DNA from 3 places in the Photobacterium piscicola genome. Region 1 is predicted to be linked to each of the others. Evidence: riboswitches for the same ligand, from Rfam matches in the RefSeq annotation. Region 1 holds a riboswitch; each other region holds the start of a gene.
What was found. Region 1 has a riboswitch for thiamine pyrophosphate ahead of thiC (phosphomethylpyrimidine synthase ThiC). Riboswitches for the same ligand answer to the same signal wherever they lie in the genome.
Positions count from the first base shown of each region.

Region 2: another riboswitch for thiamine pyrophosphate. It lies ahead of thiB (thiamine ABC transporter substrate binding subunit); the one in region 1 lies ahead of thiC (phosphomethylpyrimidine synthase ThiC).
Region 3: another riboswitch for thiamine pyrophosphate. It lies ahead of thiD (bifunctional hydroxymethylpyrimidine kinase/phosphomethylpyrimidine kinase); the one in region 1 lies ahead of thiC (phosphomethylpyrimidine synthase ThiC).

Region 1 is NZ_CP175534.1:270,732-278,621, forward strand. Features, by position in the region: gene thiE (thiamine phosphate synthase) at 1-808, opposite strand, end outside; gene thiC (phosphomethylpyrimidine synthase ThiC) at 812-2,722, opposite strand; TPP riboswitch at 2,840-2,937, opposite strand; gene ACJZU6_RS01330 (universal stress protein) at 3,064-3,486, opposite strand; gene crcB (fluoride efflux transporter CrcB) at 3,691-4,074, shown strand; gene ACJZU6_RS01340 (hypothetical protein) at 4,118-4,312, opposite strand; rRNA gene rrf (5S ribosomal RNA) at 4,373-4,488, opposite strand; rRNA gene ACJZU6_RS01350 (23S ribosomal RNA) at 4,627-7,518, opposite strand; tRNA gene ACJZU6_RS01355 (tRNA-Val) at 7,848-7,890, opposite strand, start outside.
Region 2 is NZ_CP175534.1:3,074,833-3,082,722, forward strand. Features, by position in the region: gene leuA (2-isopropylmalate synthase) at 1-405, shown strand, start outside; gene leuB (3-isopropylmalate dehydrogenase) at 464-1,552, shown strand; gene leuC (3-isopropylmalate dehydratase large subunit) at 1,579-3,006, shown strand; gene leuD (3-isopropylmalate dehydratase small subunit) at 3,020-3,622, shown strand; gene ACJZU6_RS14390 (DUF547 domain-containing protein) at 3,744-4,526, shown strand; TPP riboswitch at 4,555-4,671, shown strand; gene thiB (thiamine ABC transporter substrate binding subunit) at 4,780-5,778, shown strand; gene thiP (thiamine/thiamine pyrophosphate ABC transporter permease ThiP) at 5,791-7,398, shown strand; gene thiQ (thiamine ABC transporter ATP-binding protein) at 7,391-7,890, shown strand, end outside.
Region 3 is NZ_CP175535.1:831,006-838,895, reverse strand. Features, by position in the region: gene ACJZU6_RS18355 (hypothetical protein) at 1-61, opposite strand, end outside; gene ACJZU6_RS18350 (hypothetical protein) at 592-1,137, opposite strand; gene ACJZU6_RS18345 (DUF4365 domain-containing protein) at 1,652-2,152, opposite strand; TPP riboswitch at 2,592-2,692, shown strand; gene thiD (bifunctional hydroxymethylpyrimidine kinase/phosphomethylpyrimidine kinase) at 2,800-3,642, shown strand; gene ACJZU6_RS18335 (ABC transporter ATP-binding protein) at 3,632-4,399, shown strand; partial or broken gene ACJZU6_RS18330 (ABC transporter permease) at 4,470-5,195, shown strand; gene ACJZU6_RS18325 (ABC transporter substrate-binding protein) at 5,260-6,222, shown strand; gene tenA (thiaminase II) at 6,234-6,947, shown strand; gene thiM (hydroxyethylthiazole kinase) at 6,940-7,773, shown strand; gene thiE (thiamine phosphate synthase) at 7,770-7,890, shown strand, end outside.

The DNA.
Region 1 (7,890 bases):
CTTGAGCTAACTCACCAGCAACAATGGCTTGTTGGATTTGGTGTTCCAGATCGGATACTTGGGAGTTTTTGATCCGTAATTGGGTAGTTTTAACACCGAGCTGTAATACCCGCTCAACCCAATCAGCGCTCTCTAGCACAGGATATAATCCAAGCTTACTCGCCCCTAAAGCCGCAAATGGAGCTACCTCTTGACCATCAATTAACCATCCAAGTTGTTTTATTTGAGGATGATTTATCGTTAAAGCACGAGGAAATACTTTGGCATCTGTCGGCCAAACAAGCTCACCTTGTGTACGATAATTATGATCTTGATAACTGTGTTCGTGATAACTCCGCGCATAAGCACGTGCCAATACCACTGCATCTTCCAATGGATAATCAAGCGCAAGTGCCACCAATAACATTGCCCGTTGTGCCTCACTGGCACCACTATGACGACAATACACTGCTCGAGCCTGCCCTTGATGATGCCAAATATCCACACAACCATCATTCACGGGAAATCCACAGACCACTAAGCTAGGATCTGCAGCGACTTTTTGTTGCAACTGAGCTAATTCAGTAAAAGGGGCGAACCACTGATCCCAAATTTGATACGTTGGAGGGGCACAATCTTCATCTGCAGCAACAAAATTAAACGCTAATGAGCATGCCTTAGTCATAGTTTTGATATCAATTAATGGTTCGTTGCTATGCACCGTTACTGTCACTGTATCGCCTAGTTGGTATAACTCAGCAGGTACTAACAGTGGTTCGATGTGCATTAATAATGGCATTAGATGAGGGGGAAGCGATAACGTGTTCATTGATTAATCCTCTTTAGCAGGGTGATACAACTCACTGCCACGAGCTCGAAATTCCGCCGCTTTTTGTTCCATACCTACACGAGGGTTATTACTCAACGTAATATCTATTGGTGATAGCGTTTTCGCGTAATCTCGAACTTCTTGAGAGATTTTCATTGAACAAAATTTAGGGCCACACATTGAACAAAAGTGAGCCACTTTGCCAGATTCTTGCGGTAAGGTTTGATCGTGATAATCTCGAGCAGTTTGTGGGTCAAGGCCTAGATTAAATTGATCTTCCCAACGAAACTCAAACCGTGCTTTTGATAATGCATTATCACGAACTTGTGCTCCAGGGTGGCCTTTGGCTAAGTCTGCCGCATGCGCACACAGCTTGTACGTGATCAAACCGACTTTTACATCATCTTTATTGGGTAATCCTAAATGCTCTTTTGGTGTCACGTAACACAGCATTGCACAGCCATACCAACCAATCATGGCCGCTCCAATACCAGAAGTAATATGATCATAACCCGGCGCAATATCTGTTGTCAGAGGTCCAAGTGTATAAAATGGCGCTTCATGACAATGTTTAAGTTGCTCATCCATATTAGCTTTAATCATATGCATCGGCACATGACCTGGACCTTCAATCATCACCTGAACATCATATTCCCATGCAATTTTGGTTAACTCTCCTAGCGTGCGTAATTCACTAAACTGCGCTTCATCGTTGGCATCAGCAATAGAACCAGGACGCAAACCGTCCCCCAATGAGAGCGAGATATCATACTGAGCACAAATCTCACAAATACTGCGGAAATTTTCATACAAAAAACTTTCTTGATGATGCGCCAAACACCACTTAGCCATAATTGAGCCGCCACGAGAAACAATCCCTGTCACCCGTTTAGCCGTCATAGGTACATACCGTAATAAAACACCAGCATGAATAGTGAAGTAATCGACACCTTGCTCAGCTTGCTCTAATAACGTATCTCGAAAAACATCCCAATTTAGATTTTCCGCAACGCCCTTTACTTTTTCTAATGCTTGATACATCGGTACGGTTCCAATTGGTACCGGACTATTACGAATGATCCATTCTCGTGTTTCATGAATATTACGTCCCGTCGAGAGATCCATCACCGTATCTCCTCCCCAGCGGGTCGACCATACTAATTTCTCAACTTCTTCTTCAATGGATGAACTGACGGCGGAATTACCAATGTTAGCATTAACCTTTACTAAAAAATTTCGCCCAATAATCATTGGTTCGACTTCTGGGTGATTGATATTTGCAGGAATAATCGCGCGCCCAGCCGCAACCTCTTGGCGCACAAATTCAGGCGTGATTTGTAAAGGAAGATTAGCACCAAAATTAACGCCAGGATGTTGTTGATTTAGCGTTTCATCATTAGAGGGCACTCGCCCCATATTTTCGCGAATCGCAATATATTCCATTTCAGGCGTAACAATACCTTGGCGGGCGTAATGCAGTTGAGTAACACACTTACCGTTATTAGCACGTCGCGTTGGAGCGCGCTGATTAAAACGCAATGAATCCAAACTCTGATTATGTAAGCGTTCATTGGCGTAGTCAGAACTTAATTCAGATAATAATTCAGTATCATTACGCTCAATGATCCACCCTTCGCGCACAGGGGGCAAACCACGATAAATATCTATAGAGTGGTCGGGATCGGTATAAAATCCAGAAGTATCATAAACATGAATCGGTTGGTTCGGTTCAAAAATAGGGCTTTGTTTAGGACCACTAATAAGGCTATCAGCTAAAGCGATCTCTCTCATCGGTACTGAAATATCAGCACGACTACCAGTAATATAGACTTTTCGTGAATTAGGATAGGGTTGAGCCGTTAATGACTCGATAAATTGTTTCGCTTCCAATCTCGCTTGCTTGCGATTCGACACAGCAATTTCCTTTCAATGTTATAGGGAAAAATGCTTATCAGATGGGCGTAAACAAGAGCAATGCATACAGTTATGCATCATCAAATACATACAGTGATCCTCAATAAGGATATGCAGTAAAGATAACCTCTTGTTCCCTTCGCAGGTATTAGCCTGATCAGGTTCAACGGATCCCGCAATGCGGTCTCAGCCATATGGCACTCCGACAAGTAAGTGAATTAGTATAAGTACTTTGGTTGTAATCGCAACAGTTTATTAACAATGAACAACACACAGTGACAGATAGCAAAAAGCCGTGCAATTTTCCACGGCTTTTAATTTCATGGTAATCACTACAATGTTTATTGTGAGATAAGTACATCACACTTAAGGTGCTGAGCTAATGTTTCACTTACATCACCAAAAAGATGAATAGTAGATTTGTGATAACCCGTAATAACCAACTTAGCTTCAACTTTTTCAGCTAATTCTTCGATATGCTTAGTAATATCACCATTAGCAATATGTAATCCCGAAACAGGGTAAGATGAAGCTGCCGCTAACTCTGATAATTGTGACATCCGCTGTTTAGCAATTGCATCGTGCTCTTCTTGCAGTTCAATCTCAACATCAATAAAACTCACATTACCAACACCAGGCTCAACATAAGCAACATGCAGTTCAGCATTATTTTGGTCCGCAATGATTCCAGCTTTTACCATTAATTTATGCGCAAATTTATCTTCAGGATTAACAGCAAGTAATATTGTTTGATATAGCGACATAGCCTATCTCCATGAGCCAACGCCCAGTAGTTAATTTCTTAGTTGTGATTATGATGCTATAAATGTAGCTATACAACCAACTATGTGCCGACATTTTAATTTACGCTTAAATCAATGATTGCAGTTATCGAGAGTATTAACCAACTCAACAAGCGATTATTATGACGGTTTTTAATTATCACTTTTAACTGAAACGAGATACCAATGAGCCAATATATATTACTAGGATTCATCGCAATTGGTGGTGCATTCGGCGCCTGCTCACGATACTTAATTTCGGAGCTTTGCGTTATTTTATTTGGCCGTGGCTTCCCATACGGAACATTAACCGTCAATATTATTGGTTCGCTAATTATGGGGCTATTAATGTCGGGATTAAATCAAGGAATGATTGAGGCAGCACCATGGCGCCCAATGATTGGCTTAGGCTTTCTTGGAGCATTAACTACCTTCTCAACCTTTTCAATGGATAACATTGTAATGATGCAGCAAGGTGAGTTTATTAAGGCTGGCTTAAACATCGTACTTAACGTAACCGTCAGTTTGTTTGCTTGTTATATTGGCTATCAACTAATGATGAAAAGCTAATAATCATTCAAACATATAACCGCCGCAAGGCGGTTTTTTTTCGTCAAGATAAAGAGAATAGTGGAAACGCAGGAAACGCAGGAAACGCAGGAAACGCAGGAAACGCAGGAAACGCAGGAAACGCAGGAAACGCAGGAAACGCAGGAAACGCAGGAAACGCAGGAAACGCAGGAAACGCAGGAAACGCAGGAAACGCAGGAAACGCAGGAAACGATATATCAAACTGAATATCTGTCATTACTTTTTTCGTTATAAACGAAAAAAGGCCATCCTTACGGATGGCCTTTTAAAATTTGAAGCCTGGCGATGTCCTACTCTCACATGGGGAGACCCCACACTACCATCGGCGCTATTACGTTTCACTACTGAGTTCGGCATGGGATCAGGTGGGTCCATAACGCTATGGTCGCCAAGCAAATTCTGTTTTATTTATCGCCTTATGGCAATAAATAGCAATCTGGGAAAAATCTGACTAGTTGTTCTCAACACGCATTCAAGCGTTTGTAGAGTCCGTCTCTTCTCTTTAGAGAAGAAAAACCCCTTGGGTGTTGTATGGTTAAGCCTCACGGGCAATTAGTATCAGTTAGCTCAATGCCTCGCAGCACTTACACACCTGACCTATCAACGTTGTAGTCTTCAACAACCCTTTAGAGACCTTAAAGGTCTAGGGATGACTCATCTTGAGGCTCGCTTCCCGCTTAGATGCTTTCAGCGGTTATCGATTCCGAACTTAGCTACCGGGCAATGCATCTGGCGATACAACCCGAACACCAGCGGTTCGTCCACTCCGGTCCTCTCGTACTAGGAGCAGCCCCTCTCAATCATCCAACGCCCACGGCAGATAGGGACCGAACTGTCTCACGACGTTCTAAACCCAGCTCGCGTACCACTTTAAATGGCGAACAGCCATACCCTTGGGACCGACTTCAGCCCCAGGATGTGATGAGCCGACATCGAGGTGCCAAACACCGCCGTCGATATGAACTCTTGGGCGGTATCAGCCTGTTATCCCCGGAGTACCTTTTATCCGTTGAGCGATGGCCCTTCCATTCAGAACCACCGGATCACTATGACCTGCTTTCGCACCTGCTCGAATTGTCATTCTCGCAGTCAAGCGGGCTTATGCCATTGCACTAACCTCACGATGTCCGACCGTGATTAGCCCACCTTCGTGCTCCTCCGTTACTCTTTGGGAGGAGACCGCCCCAGTCAAACTACCCACCAGGCACTGTCCGTAACCCCGATAAGGGGTCGACGTTAGAACATCAAGCATACAAGGGTGGTATTTCAAGATTGACTCCACAACCACTGGCGCGGTTGCTTCAACGTCTCCCACCTATCCTACACATGTAGGGTCAATGTTCAGTGCCAAGCTATAGTAAAGGTTCACGGGGTCTTTCCGTCTAGCCGCGGGTACACAGCATCTTCACTGCGATTTCAATTTCACTGAGTCTCGGGTGGAGACAGCGTGGCCATCATTACGCCATTCGTGCAGGTCGGAACTTACCCGACAAGGAATTTCGCTACCTTAGGACCGTTATAGTTACGGCCGCCGTTTACCGGGGCTTCGATCAAGAGCTTCGACCGAAGTCTAACCCCATCAATTAACCTTCCGGCACCGGGCAGGCGTCACACCGTATACGTCATCTTTCGATTTTGCACAGTGCTGTGTTTTTAATAAACAGTTGCAGCCACCTGGTATCTGCGACTCCCGGCAGCTTAGAGAGCAAGTCTCATCACCGCTAGGAGCGTACCTTCTCCCGAAGTTACGGTACCATTTTGCCTAGTTCCTTCACCCGAGTTCTCTCAAGCGCCTTGGTATTCTCTACCTGATCACCTGTGTCGGTTTGGGGTACGATTTCTTATAATCTGAAGCTTAGAAGCTTTTCCCGGAAGCATGGCATCAATGACTTCACTACCGTAGTAGCTCGACATCGTATCTCAGCCTTAAGATGAACCGGATTTGCCTAATTCATCAGCCTACATACTTGGACCTGGACAACCGTCGCCAGGCTCACCTAGCCTTCTCCGTCCCTCCATCGCAATTATAAGAAGTACGGGAATATTAACCCGTTTCCCATCGACTACGCCTTTCGGCCTCGCCTTAGGGGTCGACTTACCCTGCCCCGATTAACGTTGGACAGGAACCCTTGATCTTCCGGCGAGGGAGTTTTTCACTCCCTTTATCGTTACTCATGTCAGCATTCGCACTTCTGATACCTCCAGCACACTTTACAATGCACCTTCAACGGCTTACAGAACGCTCCCCTACCCAATATGACAAGTCATATTGCCGCAGCTTCGGTGTATAGCTTAGCCCCGTTAAATCTTCCGCGCAGGCCGACTCGACCAGTGAGCTATTACGCTTTCTTTAAATGATGGCTGCTTCTAAGCCAACATCCTGGCTGTCTGAGCCTTCCCACATCGTTTCCCACTTAGCTATAACTTTGGGACCTTAGCTGGCGGTCTGGGTTGTTTCCCTCTTCACGACGGACGTTAGCACCCGCCGTGTGTCTCCCGGATAGTACTTACTGGTATTCGGAGTTTGCAAAGGGTTGGTAAGTCGGGATGACCCCCTAGCCTTAACAGTGCTCTACCCCCAGTAGTATTCGTCCGAGGCGCTACCTAAATAGCTTTCGGGGAGAACCAGCTATCTCCGAGTTTGATTGGCCTTTCACCCCTAGCCACAAGTCATCCGCTAATTTTTCAACATTAGTCGGTTCGGTCCTCCAGTAAGTGTTACCTCACCTTCAACCTGCCCATGGCTAGATCACTCGGTTTCGGGTCTAATCCTAGCAACTATGACGCCCAGTTAAGACTCGGTTTCCCTACGGCTCCCCTAAACGGTTAACCTTGCTACTAAAATTAAGTCGCTGACCCATTATACAAAAGGTACGCAGTCACCCAACAAGTGGGCTCCTACTGCTTGTACGTACACGGTTTCAGGTTCTATTTCACTCCCCTCACAGGGGTTCTTTTCGCCTTTCCCTCACGGTACTGGTTCACTATCGGTCAGTCAGGAGTATTTAGCCTTGGAGGATGGTCCCCCCATGTTCAAACAGGATATCACGTGTCCCGTCCTACTCGATTTCACTAAGACTGCATTTTTGGTTACGGGGCTATCACCCTGTATCGCGGTACTTTCCAGAACCTTCACCTAACGCAGAACTAGCTTAAGGGCTAATCCGGTTTCGCTCGCCGCTACTACCGGAATCTCGGTTGATTTCTCTTCCTCGGGGTACTTAGATGTTTCAGTTCCCCCGGTTTGCCTCATTAACCTATGTATTCAGTTAATGATACTTGCTTATGCAAGTGGGTTTCCCCATTCGGAAATCCCAGACTCAAGAGGCTTTTACTGCCTAATCTGGGCTTATCGCAAGTTAATACGTCCTTCATCGCCTCTGACTGCCAAGGCATCCACCGTGTACGCTTAGTCACTTAACCATACAACCCCAAGAGGTCTTGTATGTTCAAACAACCAAGGTTTGTGTTTAATAATCCGATCAAGAAAATATTAAACATTGGTTTTTCGCCGGACTCGATACAAGACACTTGAATGTGTGTTGTTTTGAGAACTCGTTTTTATTCAAAGAATAAAAATATTTTAAAATTAATCTTTCGATTAAATTTACTAGTCAGCTTTCCAGATTGTTAAAGAGCATGCAATTATCTAACGATAACCACTTTCTAATGATTTTCAGCGACAACAATGCGGACTTAATAAAGATATTCTTCATTAAATCTGCGATTCCGTGCAGAAAATTCTTAGAGAGTGGTGGGCGATACCGGGCTCGAACCAGTGACCCCCTCCTTGTA
Region 2 (7,890 bases), 340 kb from region 1:
CATTTTTCTAATCTGCGCGATGAAGATGACTTTTTCAAAATAAACTATTTAAGCGTCCAATCTGGCAGTGTGATGGCAACCACTAGCATAAAACTTCAATGTGGCGATCAGGAAAAGTGTGAAGCGGCTGTCGGTAATGGTCCGGTAGATGCCTTGTATCAATGCATCTACCGCCTAACAGGGTATGAAATTGTACTTGATAAGTTTGATCTTACCGCCAAAGGCGAAGGTGAAGATGGCCTAGGACAAGCCGATATTATCGCTAATTACAAAGGCCGCAAGTACCACGGCACAGGCCTTGCGACAGATATTGTAGAAGCGTCAGGTCAAGCGCTGATTCATGTTATCAATAGTATTTATCGTGCCGATCAAATCGCAACTATCAAACAGCAACATAGCCACTAACGTTATTCATTAACAACAAATTCAATCTATTTTTAGTACATTATGGAGAGCACCCACCATGGCAGGTTCATATAATATAGCAGTACTACCCGGTGACGGTATTGGCCCAGAAGTGATGCAACAAGCACACAAAGTCTTAGCTGCAGTCCAACAAAAATTTGATATTACCCTTAATTGTCATCAGTTCGATGTTGGTGGTATTGCGATTGATAATCATGGCTGCCCCCTACCGTCCATCACTCTAAAAGGTTGTGAAGCTGCAGATGCGGTATTGTTCGGCTCTGTTGGTGGCCCTAAATGGGAACACCTCGCTCCCAATGATCAACCGGAGCGTGGCGCACTCTTACCACTACGTAAGCACTTTGAATTATTTTGTAACTTACGCCCAGCACAAATCCACCGTGGTCTAGAACACTTTTCTCCACTACGGGCTGATATCTCTGAGCGTGGATTTGATATTGCCGTTGTACGTGAACTCACTGGCGGCATTTATTTTGGCGAGCCCAAAGGTCGATCAGGTGAAGGCGCACAAGAAAAAGCCTTTGATACTGAAACTTATCATCGCTATGAAATTGAACGCATTGCTAAAATAGCCTTTGAATCTGCGCGCTTACGCCGTAAAAAAGTCTGTTCAATTGATAAAGCCAATGTACTACAAAGCTCAATTTTATGGCGTCAAGTGGTTGAAGAAGTTGCGGTTGATTACCCCGATGTCAGCTTAACTCACATGTACATTGATAACGCCACTATGCAACTTATCAAAGATCCATCACAATTTGATGTGATGTTATGTTCCAATATTTTTGGCGATATTATTTCCGATGAATGCGCCATGATCACCGGTTCAATGGGCATGTTGCCATCTGCAAGTTTAAACCAACAAAAATTTGGTCTATATGAACCGGCTGGCGGTTCAGCACCTGATATCGCAGGTAAAAATATTGCCAACCCCATAGCCCAGATTCTATCCGCAGCCTTAATGTTGCGTTACAGCCTTGGTGAAGAAAATGCGGCTCGTGCAATAGAAAAAGCGGTGGCACAAGCACTAGAAGCGGGGCAACTAACGGCAGATTTAGCCAGTAATAACACCGCCCTTACCACCAGCGAAATGGGTGACAAAATCGCCGCCTATATTCAACATGCATAAGGAACAGCATGATGTCGAATACAATAATGTCACCCTCAAGCCAAGCCAGAACGCTTTATCAAAAAGTCTATGATGCCCATGTGGTAGTAGCAGCGGCTGGCGAAAACCCAATCTTATATATTGATCGTCATTTAGTGCATGAAGTGACCTCACCACAGGCATTTGATGGGCTGCGCGAACAAGGTCGCCAAGTTCGCCAAGTAAATAAAACCTTTGCCACCATGGATCATAACGTTTCAACTCAAACCAAAGACATTAACGCCAGTGGTGAAATGGCACGAATCCAAATGGAAACCCTAGCAAAAAACTGTGCTGATTTTGGGGTTACCTTGTATGACTTAAACCATAAATATCAGGGTATTGTCCATGTAATGGGACCAGAGTTAGGTATTACCTTACCCGGAATGACTATTGTTTGTGGCGATTCACATACCGCGACTCACGGTGCATTTGGCGCACTGGCTTTCGGTATTGGCACCTCAGAAGTTGAGCACGTATTAGCGACCCAAACTCTTAAACAATCTCGCGCTAAAACCATGAAAATTGAAGTTACAGGAAAAGTAGCAGAGGGTATTACCGCGAAAGATATCGTACTAGCGATTATCGGTAAAACTACCGCTGCTGGCGGAACAGGTTATGTGGTTGAATTTTGTGGCGAAGCTATCACGGATCTGTCGATGGAAGGTCGCATGACAGTGTGTAATATGGCGATAGAGTTAGGTGCAAAAGCAGGCTTAATTGCCCCAGACCAAACTACTTTTGATTATATTAAAGGCCGTAAATTTTCACCTCAAGGTGCTGATTTAGACGCCGCTATCACTTATTGGCAAACCCTCACCAGTGATGACAACGCAGAGTTTGATGCGGTTGTCACCTTAAATGCTACCGAGATCAAACCACAAGTGACATGGGGCACGAATCCCGGTCAAGTGATTGCTGTTGATGAGCCGATCCCTGCACCTGAAAGTTTCAGTGATTTAGTTGATCAAACATCCGCTAAAAAAGCCTTGGCTTACATGGGACTAGAACCTCATAAATCATTATCTGATTATGCTATCGATAAAGTTTTTATCGGTTCTTGTACCAATTCACGTATCGAAGATATGCGCGCCGCAGCTGCTATTGCTAAAGGCCGTAAAGTGGCCGCTAATGTCCAAGCCTTAGTCGTGCCGGGTTCTGAACAAGTAAAAACTCAAGCAGAGCAAGAAGGCCTAGATAAGATCTTTATTGAAGCGGGGTTTGAATGGCGTTTACCTGGGTGCTCAATGTGCCTTGCAATGAACAACGATCGCTTAGGCCCTCAAGAGCGATGCGCATCCACCAGTAACCGTAATTTTGAAGGACGTCAGGGACGAGATGGTCGTACCCACTTAGTCAGCCCAGCCATGGCGGCGGCGGCGGCATGTGCAGGACACTTTGTCGATATTCGTCAACTTGAACCACTATCGGCATAATAAGGACATAACTATGACAGGCTTTACTCAACATACAGGGTTAGTGGTACCGTTAAATACCGCCAATATTGATACCGATGCCATTATTCCAAAACAGTTTCTTCAAAAAGTAACCCGTACTGGATTTGGACAACATTTATTTCATGATTGGCGTTTTTTAGACGATGGCGGTCAACAACCTAATCCCGATTTTATAATGAATGCCCCTCGTTACCAAGGTGCAACCATTTTACTGGCTCGCGAAAACTTTGGCTGTGGATCATCGCGTGAACATGCACCATGGGCGTTAGCCGATTACGGCATTAAAGTAATGATCGCCCCTAGTTTTGCTGATATTTTTTATGGCAATTCAATCAATAACCAAATGATCCCTGTTCGTCTTACAACGCCACAGATTGATGCGTTATTTGATTATGTAGCAACCACTGAAGGGGCAAAAATCACCGTAGATCTAGCGGCTATGACAGTAACAGCGAACGGTAACCAATATTCATTTGAAATTGACGAATTTCGACGTCACTGTCTATTAAACGGATTAGATAACATAGGCTTAACCCTGCAATACCAAGCGAAAATTGCTGAATATGAAGCTAATATTCCTACTTATCTCGCTTAAATTAACTAATCTTAATACTAATGCCTGTTAATCTCAGGCATTAGTATCGCCCTACTCGGCTGTAATAAATCAGATATCATTACGGTCTTCTGTTGATATCTCTTTTTATAACAGGTTCAATATGCGTATTGTGTTTAGCTTATTGTTGATTTTCGCTTCTTGGTCTCTATGTGCCGCCCCGAAAGCGGATCTATTACCTTATTGGCAAGATCAGGTGGCCAGCAATCAACGCGATATCAATCATCACCCATGGCAACAATTATTAACTAAATACTTAGTTGTTAGCCCACAACAAACACTGTTTCGTTACAGCGCAGTGACTCCCGCCGATAAACAGCAATTACAGAATTATATTAATCAGTTAGCTAAACTTGATCCACGCCAATATAATCGTAATGTTCAGTTTGCTTATTGGGTGAATCTTTATAATGCGCTGACAGTACAATTGATCATTGATAATTACCCAATCACATCAATTACTAAACTCGGTGGTTTTTTCAGTTTTGGACCTTGGGATCAACCTATCGTCACCATCACAAATAAAACCTTAAGTTTAAATGACATTGAACATCGTATATTACGTCCGATTTGGCGCGATCCTCGCATTCATTATGCGGTTAATTGTGCCAGCTTAGGTTGTCCTGACTTACTGCCTCAAGTATTTGATAGTCATCACCTTGATCGACAACTCAACAATGCTGCCAGCCGTTTTATTAATAGTAATAAAGGGGTACGTACCAACTTAAAACAAACAACTTTATCGTCAATTTATGATTGGTATAGCGTTGATTTTGGTAATCGACAGGCCTTATTGCAGCATATAAACCATTATCGAGTGCATAAAAAAATCAATGGCGATAACATTAAATTTGATTACAACTGGCAGTTAAATCAGAAGCTATAACTTAGTACAAGTTACAGGTACAATGCTCGTGTTCTCATTGGGGAGCCATTAGGCTGAGATTGTTGTTATTATCTTGATTGATATAGCAGAACCCATTGAACCTGAACCAGGTAATGCTGGCGTAGGAATTGAGAAACGCATGGGTATTTTACCCCTGTCTAGCTGCTATTACAGCATGCTGCTACTACCTCTCAAGCCTGTGCCGCTCTCTCTTTTTATTTTGTTCGCAGGATGCTGACATCAGGAGCGCATAGTGAAAATCAGTTACACACTTTTACCGCTAATATCGATAGCGTTACTCTCAAATAACGTCTTGGCGGCCGATAATACCCTTAATGTTTATACCTACAGCTCGTTTTCATCCGAGTGGGGGCCTGGACCTATTATCAAAAAAGCCTTTGAAGCCCAATGCGATGGTTGCAAAGTTAACTTTGTCTCTTTAGAAGATGGCGTATCAATTCTTAATCGAGTTCGTTTAGAAGGCAGCCGTAGCCAAGCGGATATTCTATTGGGGCTTGATAACAACCTGATGACTGAAGCTAAACAAACGGGACTACTGGCAAAACAACATGTTGATCTAAGTAAATTAACCTTACCTAAAGGTTGGCATGACGATACCTTTATTCCTTTTGATTATGGCTATTTTGCGTTTGTTTATGACAGCACCAAATTACCCCATCCACCCACCAGTTTAAAAGCGCTGGTTAACGATCAAAACATCAGTGTCATCTACCAAGATCCGCGCACCTCAACCCCAGGTCAAGGGCTGATGTTATGGATAAAATCAGTGTACGGCGATAAAGCGACTGCCGCATGGCAACAACTTGCTAAACACACAGTAACGGTAACAAAAGGCTGGTCAGAAGCTTACAGCATGTTCCTTGATGGTGAAGCTGATATGGTATTGTCTTACACCACCTCACCGGCTTATCACATTATGGAAGAGCATAAAAATCAGTATAAAGCGGCCAACTTTAAAGAAGGTCATTACATGCAGGTTGAAGTTGCCGCCAAAATGAAAAATAGCCCACATCCTAAACTAGCAGATCAATTTATGCAGTTCATTGTCAGTGATGGGTTTCAATCTCAAATTGCGACCCACAACTGGATGTATCCTGTTACTAAACAACCACTGCCCGCCGCATTTAATCAATTAAGCGTGCCAGATAAAGCATTAGAATTTAGTGCTGATGAAGTGGCTCACAAGCGTAAAGAATGGATTCGAGAATGGCAGCAAGCGCTGACCCAATAATGGCATACCGTTGTGAATAAACGTGTAACTCAACTTCTGCCCGGACTATTAAGTGTCGGGCTTATTTTATTACTGGTGATCGCCGCGATCACCAGCCTTATACTTCATGCTGGGCAATGGCAACTGAGTAGCTTATGGCATGATCCTTATCTACGTCATGTGACGCGATTTAGTTTTTACCAAGCCTTGCTGTCTACTTTACTCAGTATTGTGCCTGCAATTGCGATTGCTTACGCACTATCACGACGCAATTTTATAGGTAAACAACTGTTATTACGTTTGTTTGCGATGACGCTAGTGATGCCTGTATTAGTGGCGGTGTTTGGCTTATTAGCGATCTACGGCAAAAGCGGTATCATTAGCCATGGGTTAAGCTGGCTCGGATTACCCCGACTAAACATTTATGGTTTAAGTGGCATTTTACTGGCACATGTGTTTCTCAACTTACCATTAGCGGTACGCTTTTTACTCCAAAGTCTAGAATCAATTCCCTATGAACAACATCAATTAGCCGCCCATTTAGATCTTCGTGGCTGGTATAAATTCAAACTTGTCGCTTGGCCTCGGTTACGTCAACAATTGCCCCATGTGGCGGGGCTTATTTTCATGCTGTGTTTTACCAGTTTTGCGGTGATCATGTCACTGGGGGGCGGTCCTAAATCAACCACCATTGAACTGGCAATTTACCAAGCGATTCGCTATGACTTCGATCTTGCTACTGGTGCTATTTTAGCGCTGTGGCAAATGTTACTTTGTGGAGGATTAGTGTTACTTAGCCATCGCTTTGCCAAACCACTAGCAACCTTTAGTGCCTCTGTGGGTAAAAATGTGGTTAATTATCAAGATAATTGGCGTGCAAAATGGTGGGATTGGAGTTGGATCGTGGCTGCAATATTGCTGGTTATCCCACCAATTATTGCAGTTTTTGTTGCTGGATTAAACCGTCAACTGCCGCAGTTATTACAACAACCGGCACTGTGGCATGCAGTCGCTAATTCACTTGAAATTGCGGTCATGGCATGTAGCTTAGCGTTTGTTTTTGGCATGATGATCTTACTCGCGAGTCGACAATTACGCTTAAATAAACAACGTTTGAGTGCCGATAGTATTGAAATGATCGGCACCATTATTTTAGTTACTCCAGGGCTAGTATTAAGTACCGGTATTTTCTTATTACTGCGCCAATATACCGATGCCTATGGCGCTGCTTTTTGGGTTGTAGTGGGGGTTAATGCTTTAATGGCACTGCCTTATGTGATCAAAACCCTTAGCCAACCTATGCTACATATTGCTCAACAATACAATACGTTATGTCATAGTTTAGGCATGCGTGGTTGGTCTCGATTACGACTTGTAGAGTGGCGAGCACTGCGTAAACCGATTGCACAGTCATTGGCTATCAGCTTAGTATTGTCACTGGGTGATCTTGGGGCAATTGCTTTATTTGGTAGCCAAGATTTTCAAACGCTACCACTGTATTTATTCCAATTAATGGGTAGCTATCGCATGGATGGTGCTGCTGTGGCGGCATTATTATTGTTATTACTCAGCTTAGGTTTATTCAGCGCGATTGAATATTGTTTCCAGCCTCGGCGTACCAAAGGCAAACACCATGCTTGATATAAACCAATTATGTTATACCTATCAACCTCAACGCCAACATGAACATCCTATGCAGTTAAGCTTTAACTTTAGCCTTCAACAAGGTGATATTGCGGCGTTAATCGGTCCAAGTGGTGCAGGGAAAAGTACCTTATTGGCGCTTATTGCGGGGTTTTTACAGCCACAACATGGTGATATAACCATCCACCAGCAATCAATTATTACGCTTGATCCTGCTCAACGGCCATTATCAATGCTGTTTCAAGAGCATAATTTATTTCCGCATTTAACGGTCTATGAAAACATTGCTCTTGGCGTTGATCCTCGTCTTAAATTGAGTACCCAGCAACGCCAACAGGTACATGATGCAGCAGAAAAAGTGGGATTAACAGCGTATTTACCCCGCCTACCCGAGCAACTATCTGGCGGACAGCGGCAGCGGGTGGCATTAGCGCGCTGCTTAATTCGACAACGGCCTTTATTATTGCTTGATGAACCGTTTTCGGCACT
Region 3 (7,890 bases), on a different replicon from region 1:
CGACTATTGGCCAAGCCAAATGTCCCACAAGGTCAACAACTAACTTTAAATACTCGATCATTTACCTTTCCACTTGAGTAACATAACAACTTCCGCCCGTATTTATCTCGTAATAATATAAAAATCATTATAAATCAGGTACATTTTTAGTTATTAATCCCGATAGTAATCACAAAATCGGATACTTGCCATCTAGTTTCCGGGCTTTCTACTAGTAGTCGTCAGAGAACATAGGACAGCCATATCTTTATTTTAAAAACTCAACGCGCGGTTAGTAGATTCCCTATCGCCCTCGCGGGCATTAAAACAGTCGAGTCCCATCTATGTTCGATTTGAAAAAATGATGGTCGTTGAACCATTAACACTTTTATGGCTGTCCTGTTTTTCGTTTATAGAGTACCGTCAGAATTGATCAAAATGGATTACGAAAATTATGGGTGTCCTATATTTTTTCTTTGATTGGTTGACGCAAGGATAACGCTCGACTTCTTTTCAGCATCACCCTTCGTGATATTCGCAATATTTGCTTATATAAGGCCGCTTGGGCTTGTCCAACACTTCGAATAGGTGTCGGCTGCGCGACACATATTGTTATTTGTTAGAAATTTTGATCCACCCAGATTTATTATATTGCCATGCAACCCACTTATAGGGAACCGCATGCCCCATGATGAACAGAAAGCTTTTATTATTGGATATTTCTTCTGCTACTTTGCTAGCACTGATAATACCATGCAAATAATCAAGCTCTTGAGCTTCAGAAAGCTCATCAGGCGGATATGAAACCACCACCTTTAGATCACAGTTGATCAAAAGAAGATGAGCGACTTCCTGAAACAGACCACTTTTGAAGCTATTTTCATGTTCAAAAGCAATTCGAATACCCGTTAGAAAGCACTGTTCTGGAAAATCCTTTATATAATCATCATTGTCATAGAACACTGAATCTATGTAGTAGTAATCACCATTATAACAATTAAGGCCAAGTTTCTCTGCGACCCCTTTAACAATTGAATTTTGAGAGTGAATTATCAAGTGCGAATAAGCTTTATTGTCACACCACGCTCTTTCTATGTCATCGTTTCGCTCTTCAACAACATCACACCAATAACTAAAAAACTTATCCGCTAACACCATAATTACCTCAAATTTGCTAACAACTTGCCCAAATTTGTTCTTTGAACACGCGCCCGTATTTATCTTGTAATAATATAAGAATCATTATAAATCAGTTACATTTTTAGTTATCAATCCCGATAGTAATCACAAAATCGGGTACTTGCCATCTAGTTTCGGGGTTTCGACTAATAGTCGTCAGCAGAACATCAGAGAACATAGGACAGCCATATGTTTATATTTATGGCTGTCCTGTCTTTCGTTGTCCATGCTGTCAGCATGCCATGCAATTGGCGGGGATTTTTCGATCCAGATAAAAACGTAAAATAATAAGGATAATGGTATTAACGCATAATAATTAAAGAGGATCTAATTATAAATCAATGAATTAAATTGATTGGTTAACGCCAAGGATAACGCTCGACTTCTTTTCAGCACCACCCTTCATAATATTCACAACATTTACTTATAAAGCCGATCGGGCTTATCCAACACTTCGGATAGGTGTCGGCTGCACGACACATATCCTTATGTGTTAGACGAAATCTGCCAAAGTTATTTTTTCACGAGTTCCAAGCTTCTTTTGTTGAATATATTCAATATAACTACGAATATGCGGCCAATTTATTTCAGATAACTTATTAGTCCGAGGGATATGAACTGTCATTGTCTCATTTTCTTGATTAGGTTCATCAACTTGACTAAGTAACTGCCAATAAGCACAGTTCTCATCTGCGATATATTTGACGATCATTACAACTTGCAATTTATTTATTAGCAAATTATATGTAGACAAATTTAAGCGTACTTTTTCACAGGTTTCATCTGCGTTTTTAGTAGAAGTTCCAGACGCTTTCAGTTGAACTAAAATTTCTCGTCCCGAAGCAAAACCCTCATCGTAGATGCTTACTATTAAATCAATGCCATAATCAGACTCAGGTTCAGTAGTTTCCCACCCCCTAGGTAAACATTGTTGAAAATACATATTTGAATCTCTTTCAAGACAATGAGATTCTGGCCTTTGTGGTAATTTCATTCAATTCCTCTTAACTTATAATTTCGCCTAACAACTTATTATATTAACAACTTGCCCGAATTTGTTCTTTGAACATGCGCCCGTATTTATCTCGCAATAATATAAAAATCATTATAAATCAGATACATTTTTAGTTGTTAATCCCGATAGTAATCACAAAATCGGGCACTTACTATCTAGAACATAGGGCAACCATATCTATACTTTAAAAATTAAACGCACGGTTAGTAGATTCCCTATCGCCCTCATGGGCATTAAAACAGTCGTGCCCCATTTGAAAAAATGACGATCGTTGATACATAAAAAACCACACTCCATCACAACGATTAAATATTCACCAAATTAATATGTTATGTGTTAACAATCTCGCGTAGTATTCGTAACGTGTTATTTCTTAATAAAATAGAGTGACAATTAAATTATTCTGAATTAGGATAATTGCCATTAGTCGGGGGGCGTTAAGCTGAGATCACTGTAATGGTGGGACCCGTTGAACCTGAACCAGTTAACACTGGCGGAGGGAACTAACTATCAACGGATTATCAACGTTAATAGATGCAAGCTAAGTCAACTGCACACTCTCATAGCGCAGTTTACACTTCCTGCTTGATAACTTGTTCCTGATGCTAGCGCGTAAGGAATGAAGTATGTCACACACCCCATCATCGCATCACACAACTACCCCTATTGTATTGACGATTGCAGGATCAGACAGTGGCGGCGGCGCGGGTATTCAAGCTGATATTAAAGCCATTTCAGCAACAGGTAGTTATGCTTGCTCGGTTATTACGGCGATTACCGCTCAAAATACGCAAGGCGTTAGCGGCATACTAGCCATTCCTCTTGATATGGTTGAGCAACAGCTGGACGCCGTATTCAGCGATTTAAATATTCAAGCCGTCAAAATTGGCATGCTCGCCGACAGTGATATTATTCAGCTGGTTGCGGCTAAAATTCGTCATTACCAACCACCATTTTTAGTCATTGATCCAGTGATGGTTGCCACAAGCGGTGATGTATTATTACAACAACATGCCATTACTACCCTCAAAACAGAATTACTGCCACTGGCTGATATTATTACCCCTAACCTACCAGAAGCTGCTGCATTAACAGGTTTAGACATTCCACAATCACTGGCTGATATGCAAGCGATGATCAGTGCGTTACGGGAGATTAATCCTCATGCAGTGTTACTCAAAGGGGGGCATTTAGAACAAAGTAGTGATAGCACTGATTTACTCATTCTCGCCACTGACGTTATTGAGCTCACTACCTCTCGTATTAACACCAACAACACTCACGGCACGGGTTGTACCCTATCTGCGGCTATCGCATCTTATTTAGCTCAAGACAATGATCTTACAACGGCAACTACCTTGGCTAAACGCTACATTACTGCCGCCATAACCGCTGCCGATGAACTCAATATCGGTCATGGTCACGGCCCTGTGAATCACTTTTTTGCAGGTCATCATCATGTCCGTTGATCTGGAAATCACCATTACTAATGGCAGTTTACGCTATCACTCAACGAAAAATGACCAGCAAAATAACGCGGTAATTGAAAATCTTAATCTAACTATTGCCGCCAATAAATGGACTTGTCTGGTGGGAAAAAGTGGCTGTGGTAAAAGCACCCTAATCAAGTTTTTAGCCGGATTACTCAACGAAAGTACTCAATGGCAAGGTCAACTGACGATTTCAGACAATCAGCCTTTAACAGGACGAGTCGCTTATATGGCGCAACAAGATCTGTTATTGCCTTGGTTAACGGTATTAGACAATGTTTGTATTAGCAGTAAGTTCGGTCATCACGATTCAATACCCAATTTAAAACAACGGGCAATGACATTATTAGAACACGTTGGTTTAGCAGATAAACATCAACTACTACCACAACAATTATCGGGTGGTATGCGCCAGCGAGTCGCCCTTGCGAGAACACTGTTACAAGACCAACCGATTGTATTGATGGATGAGCCGTTTTCAGCACTCGATGCAGTCACCCGTTATCGCCTCCAAGATCTGTTTGTGAAATTACTCAAGCACAAAACCGTGGTGCTGATAACTCATGATCCTCAAGAAGCAATTCGATTAAGTGATCAGCTGTATATTTTGCAAGGCGAGCCCGCTTTTGCGACTGCGCTATCGTTACCCACATCATTACCACCACGGCGCTTTGATGCTGAATCAGCCAGCCACCAGCAACGTATTTTTGACATATTGGCACACGATCATGACTGATATTACCCGTTTAATCGCTACCAAATCGCCGTATCAACAACGGCACCCACAGCGTGAACTTGCAACACCGATACGATTACTGATCAGTATTAGCGTGCTACTTGGATTATGGCAACTCACCGTAATGGTGTTTCACTTACCGAGCTTTATTTTACCGCCGCCATTGGCTGTAGCGCAGCGGTTAGTCTCCCGCTATGACGTTCTGTTAAGCAATACATGGGTGACCAGCCAAGAGATCATTCTAGGGCTGATACTCGGTTTATCATTAGGGCTATTTTTTGCCTTACAAATGCTGCTGTTTAAGCCCGTTAAACGATGGTTATTACCATTACTGATTGCCAGTCAAGCCATCCCTGTGTTTGCTATCGCTCCGGTATTAATGCTGTGGTTAGGCTATGGCATTGGTTCTAAAGTAGTAATGGCAGCGTTAATTATCTTTTTCCCTGTCACCACATGCTGTTATGACGGCTTACGCAATACCCCCACCGGTTACCTTGAATTATCCGCCACCATGGGCGCGACTAAATGGCAACAGCTTAAATATATTCGCTTTCCTGCTGCTTTACCTGCCCTTGCTTCTGGCATTCGAGTTGCGGTGGTGATTGCCCCGATTGGCGCAGTCGCTGGCGAATGGGTGGGCGCGAGCGAAGGCTTAGGCTATTTAATGCTCCAAGCCAATGCACGAATGATGATTGATGAAATGTTCGCAGCGCTATTTATTTTATCGCTGTTATCAATATCGCTGTATTTCATCACGGACAGATTATTAAAGCGCCTGATCCCGTGGCAACCGTAAACCCCGCTTAAATAGAAAAATGTAACCAGTACTCATTTAATACTTAATATTTAAAGGATCTATTGTGAAACGTATTTTGTTAATTACTTCAACAATGTTATTGCTGTTTGGCCTATCGGTGAGTGCAGAAGCTGCAACCGCTTCCCAAAAGCTCACCAAAGTAAGCCTAATGCTTGATTGGTTTGTTAACCCAAATCATGGTCCGATTATTATTGCTCAAGAACGCGGGTATTTTAAACAGCATGGAATCGAGGTTGATATTCAGCAACCTGCCGATCCATCATTACCACCGAAATTAGTCGCCGCCAATAAAATCGATCTTGCCGTTTCTTATCAACCCAATTTAACGATTGATGTCGCTGCTGGTTTACCTTTAATTAAAACCGCCACTCTGATTGCGACACCGCTTAATACATTAATGGTACTAAAGAAAAGTGGCATTACTGATTTATCACAGCTGAAAGGTAAAACCATTGGTATTTCAGTCGCAGGTAATGAAGATGCAACTATTGGCACCATGCTGGCTGATCACGGAGTGAAACTAAGCGATGTCAATATCGTTAATGTCGGCTGGGCGCTATCATCTTCATTAGCATCAGGGAAAGTTGATGCTATTTGGGGCGGATTACGTAACTTTGAAACCAATCAACTAGCACTAGAAGGCTACCCGACTACGTCCTTTTTCCCTGAAGAGAACGGTATTCCTAGTTATGATGAATTGATCTTTGTTGCCAACAGCAAACATTATAACCGCCAAGCGATCACCGCTTTTAATACTGCTATCGCACAAGCAACCACCTATATCATCAATCACCCAGATGCAGCATGGAAACAGTTTATTCAATACGCCCCCGATACGTTAGATAACAAGCTTAACCATAATGCATGGAACGATACGTTAACGCGGTTTGCTTTGCGTCCTGCGGCTGTTGATTTTAAACGCTACGATGATTACGCCCAATTTCTATTTAAACACCACGTTATAACGCAACTGCCCCAAGCCAAAAATTATATTGGCAGCTTCTAAGGAGAGATCACATGACATACCAAGATTTAATTGATGCTTGCCAACCTCAGTGGACGACTTATACCCAGCATCCATTTGTGATGCAACTTGGCCAAGGCACACTACCTCACCATTGTTTTATGCATTATTTAAAGCAAGATTTTTTATTCTTAAAACAATATGCACGCGCTTATGCGTTAGCGATTTATAAAGCTCGTACTTTAGCTGATATGCGCCGTGCATTACCAAGTGTGGCTGCTTTGCTTGATCATGAAATTGCTCACCATATTGATTACTGTGGTGCTTGGCATTTAACCGAACAAGATATGGAACAAGAGCCAGAAGATGTCGCAACAGTCGCTTACACCCGTTATGTATTAGATGCAGGTATGCAAGGGGATATCATTGATTTATACGTTGCTCTTGCGCCGTGTGCGATTGGCTATGCGGAAATTGGCAACTTACTGGCTAATGATACAAAAACTCTGTTTGACAACAATCCCTACCATAGCTGGATTGCATTATATAGCGGTGAAGAGTACCAACAAGGAGTTGCCACCGCGACGGTATACCTTAATAACCTCCTTGCGGAAATTTCGCTACACAGTCAACGAGGTCAACAACTGGTTCAAACCTTTAAAGTCGCAACCGAAATGGAAATAGCCTTCTGGCAACAAGGGCTCAATGCCGGAACTAGCAACACAAGGGCTATTAACCATAAATCAGGAGTTGTCGATAATGCATAACTCATCACAACACACAGCGACTTCAGCTTCATTAACTGAAAGCATTATCACTGCACTAGCGCTGGTCAGAGAACAAAAACCATTAGTGGTTAATATCACCAATTATGTAGTGATGAATAATACTGCCAACGCCTTATTAGCCATTGGCGCGTCACCTATTATGGCGCACTCACGTCAAGAAATGGCTGAGATGATGCACATTGCAGGATCATTAGTGATCAATATTGGCACCCTTGATAATGAATGGATTGAACGGATGCTATTTGCCGTTGAACAAGCTAATGCCAATAATAAGCCGATAGTGTTAGATCCTGTCGGCTGTGGCGCAAGTGTATTACGCACCCAAACTGCCCGCACTCTGGCAGCGAATGCCAATAATCTGATCATTCGTGGTAATGCATCTGAAATTATTGCCCTTGCAGGTGAAGCCAGCCAAACCAAAGGCGTTGATGCGCTTGATAGCAGCGATACCGCATTAGCCGCCGCACAAGCATTAGTCGCACAATACCAAGCTAATGTGGTTATCTCAGGTGAAGTTGATTATGTAGTGACAGCGTCACAGACCATCAGCCTTAGCAATGGTCACCACATGATGCCTTATGTCACTGGTATGGGCTGTTCATTAACCGCATTAACAGGTGCATTTGCGGCTGTTGGAGAAACTTCAGGGCTGGCAGCTACTGCAATCTATGCCATTGTCGGTGAAATCGCCGCCGAGCAATCAGCAGGCCCGGCATCATTACAACTCAATATTATTGATGGTTTATATCACATCAGTGCCGAGCAAATTCAGCAGCGACTAAATATGGCAGTAGTAACGTCATGATAACCCGCAATCACAATCCTTACTTATTGTATTTAGTGACTGACGATCAGCAGAGCCTCAGCAGACTTGAACATGTTGTCCGTGAAGCCGTTGAGGGTGGTGTAACAATGGTACAAA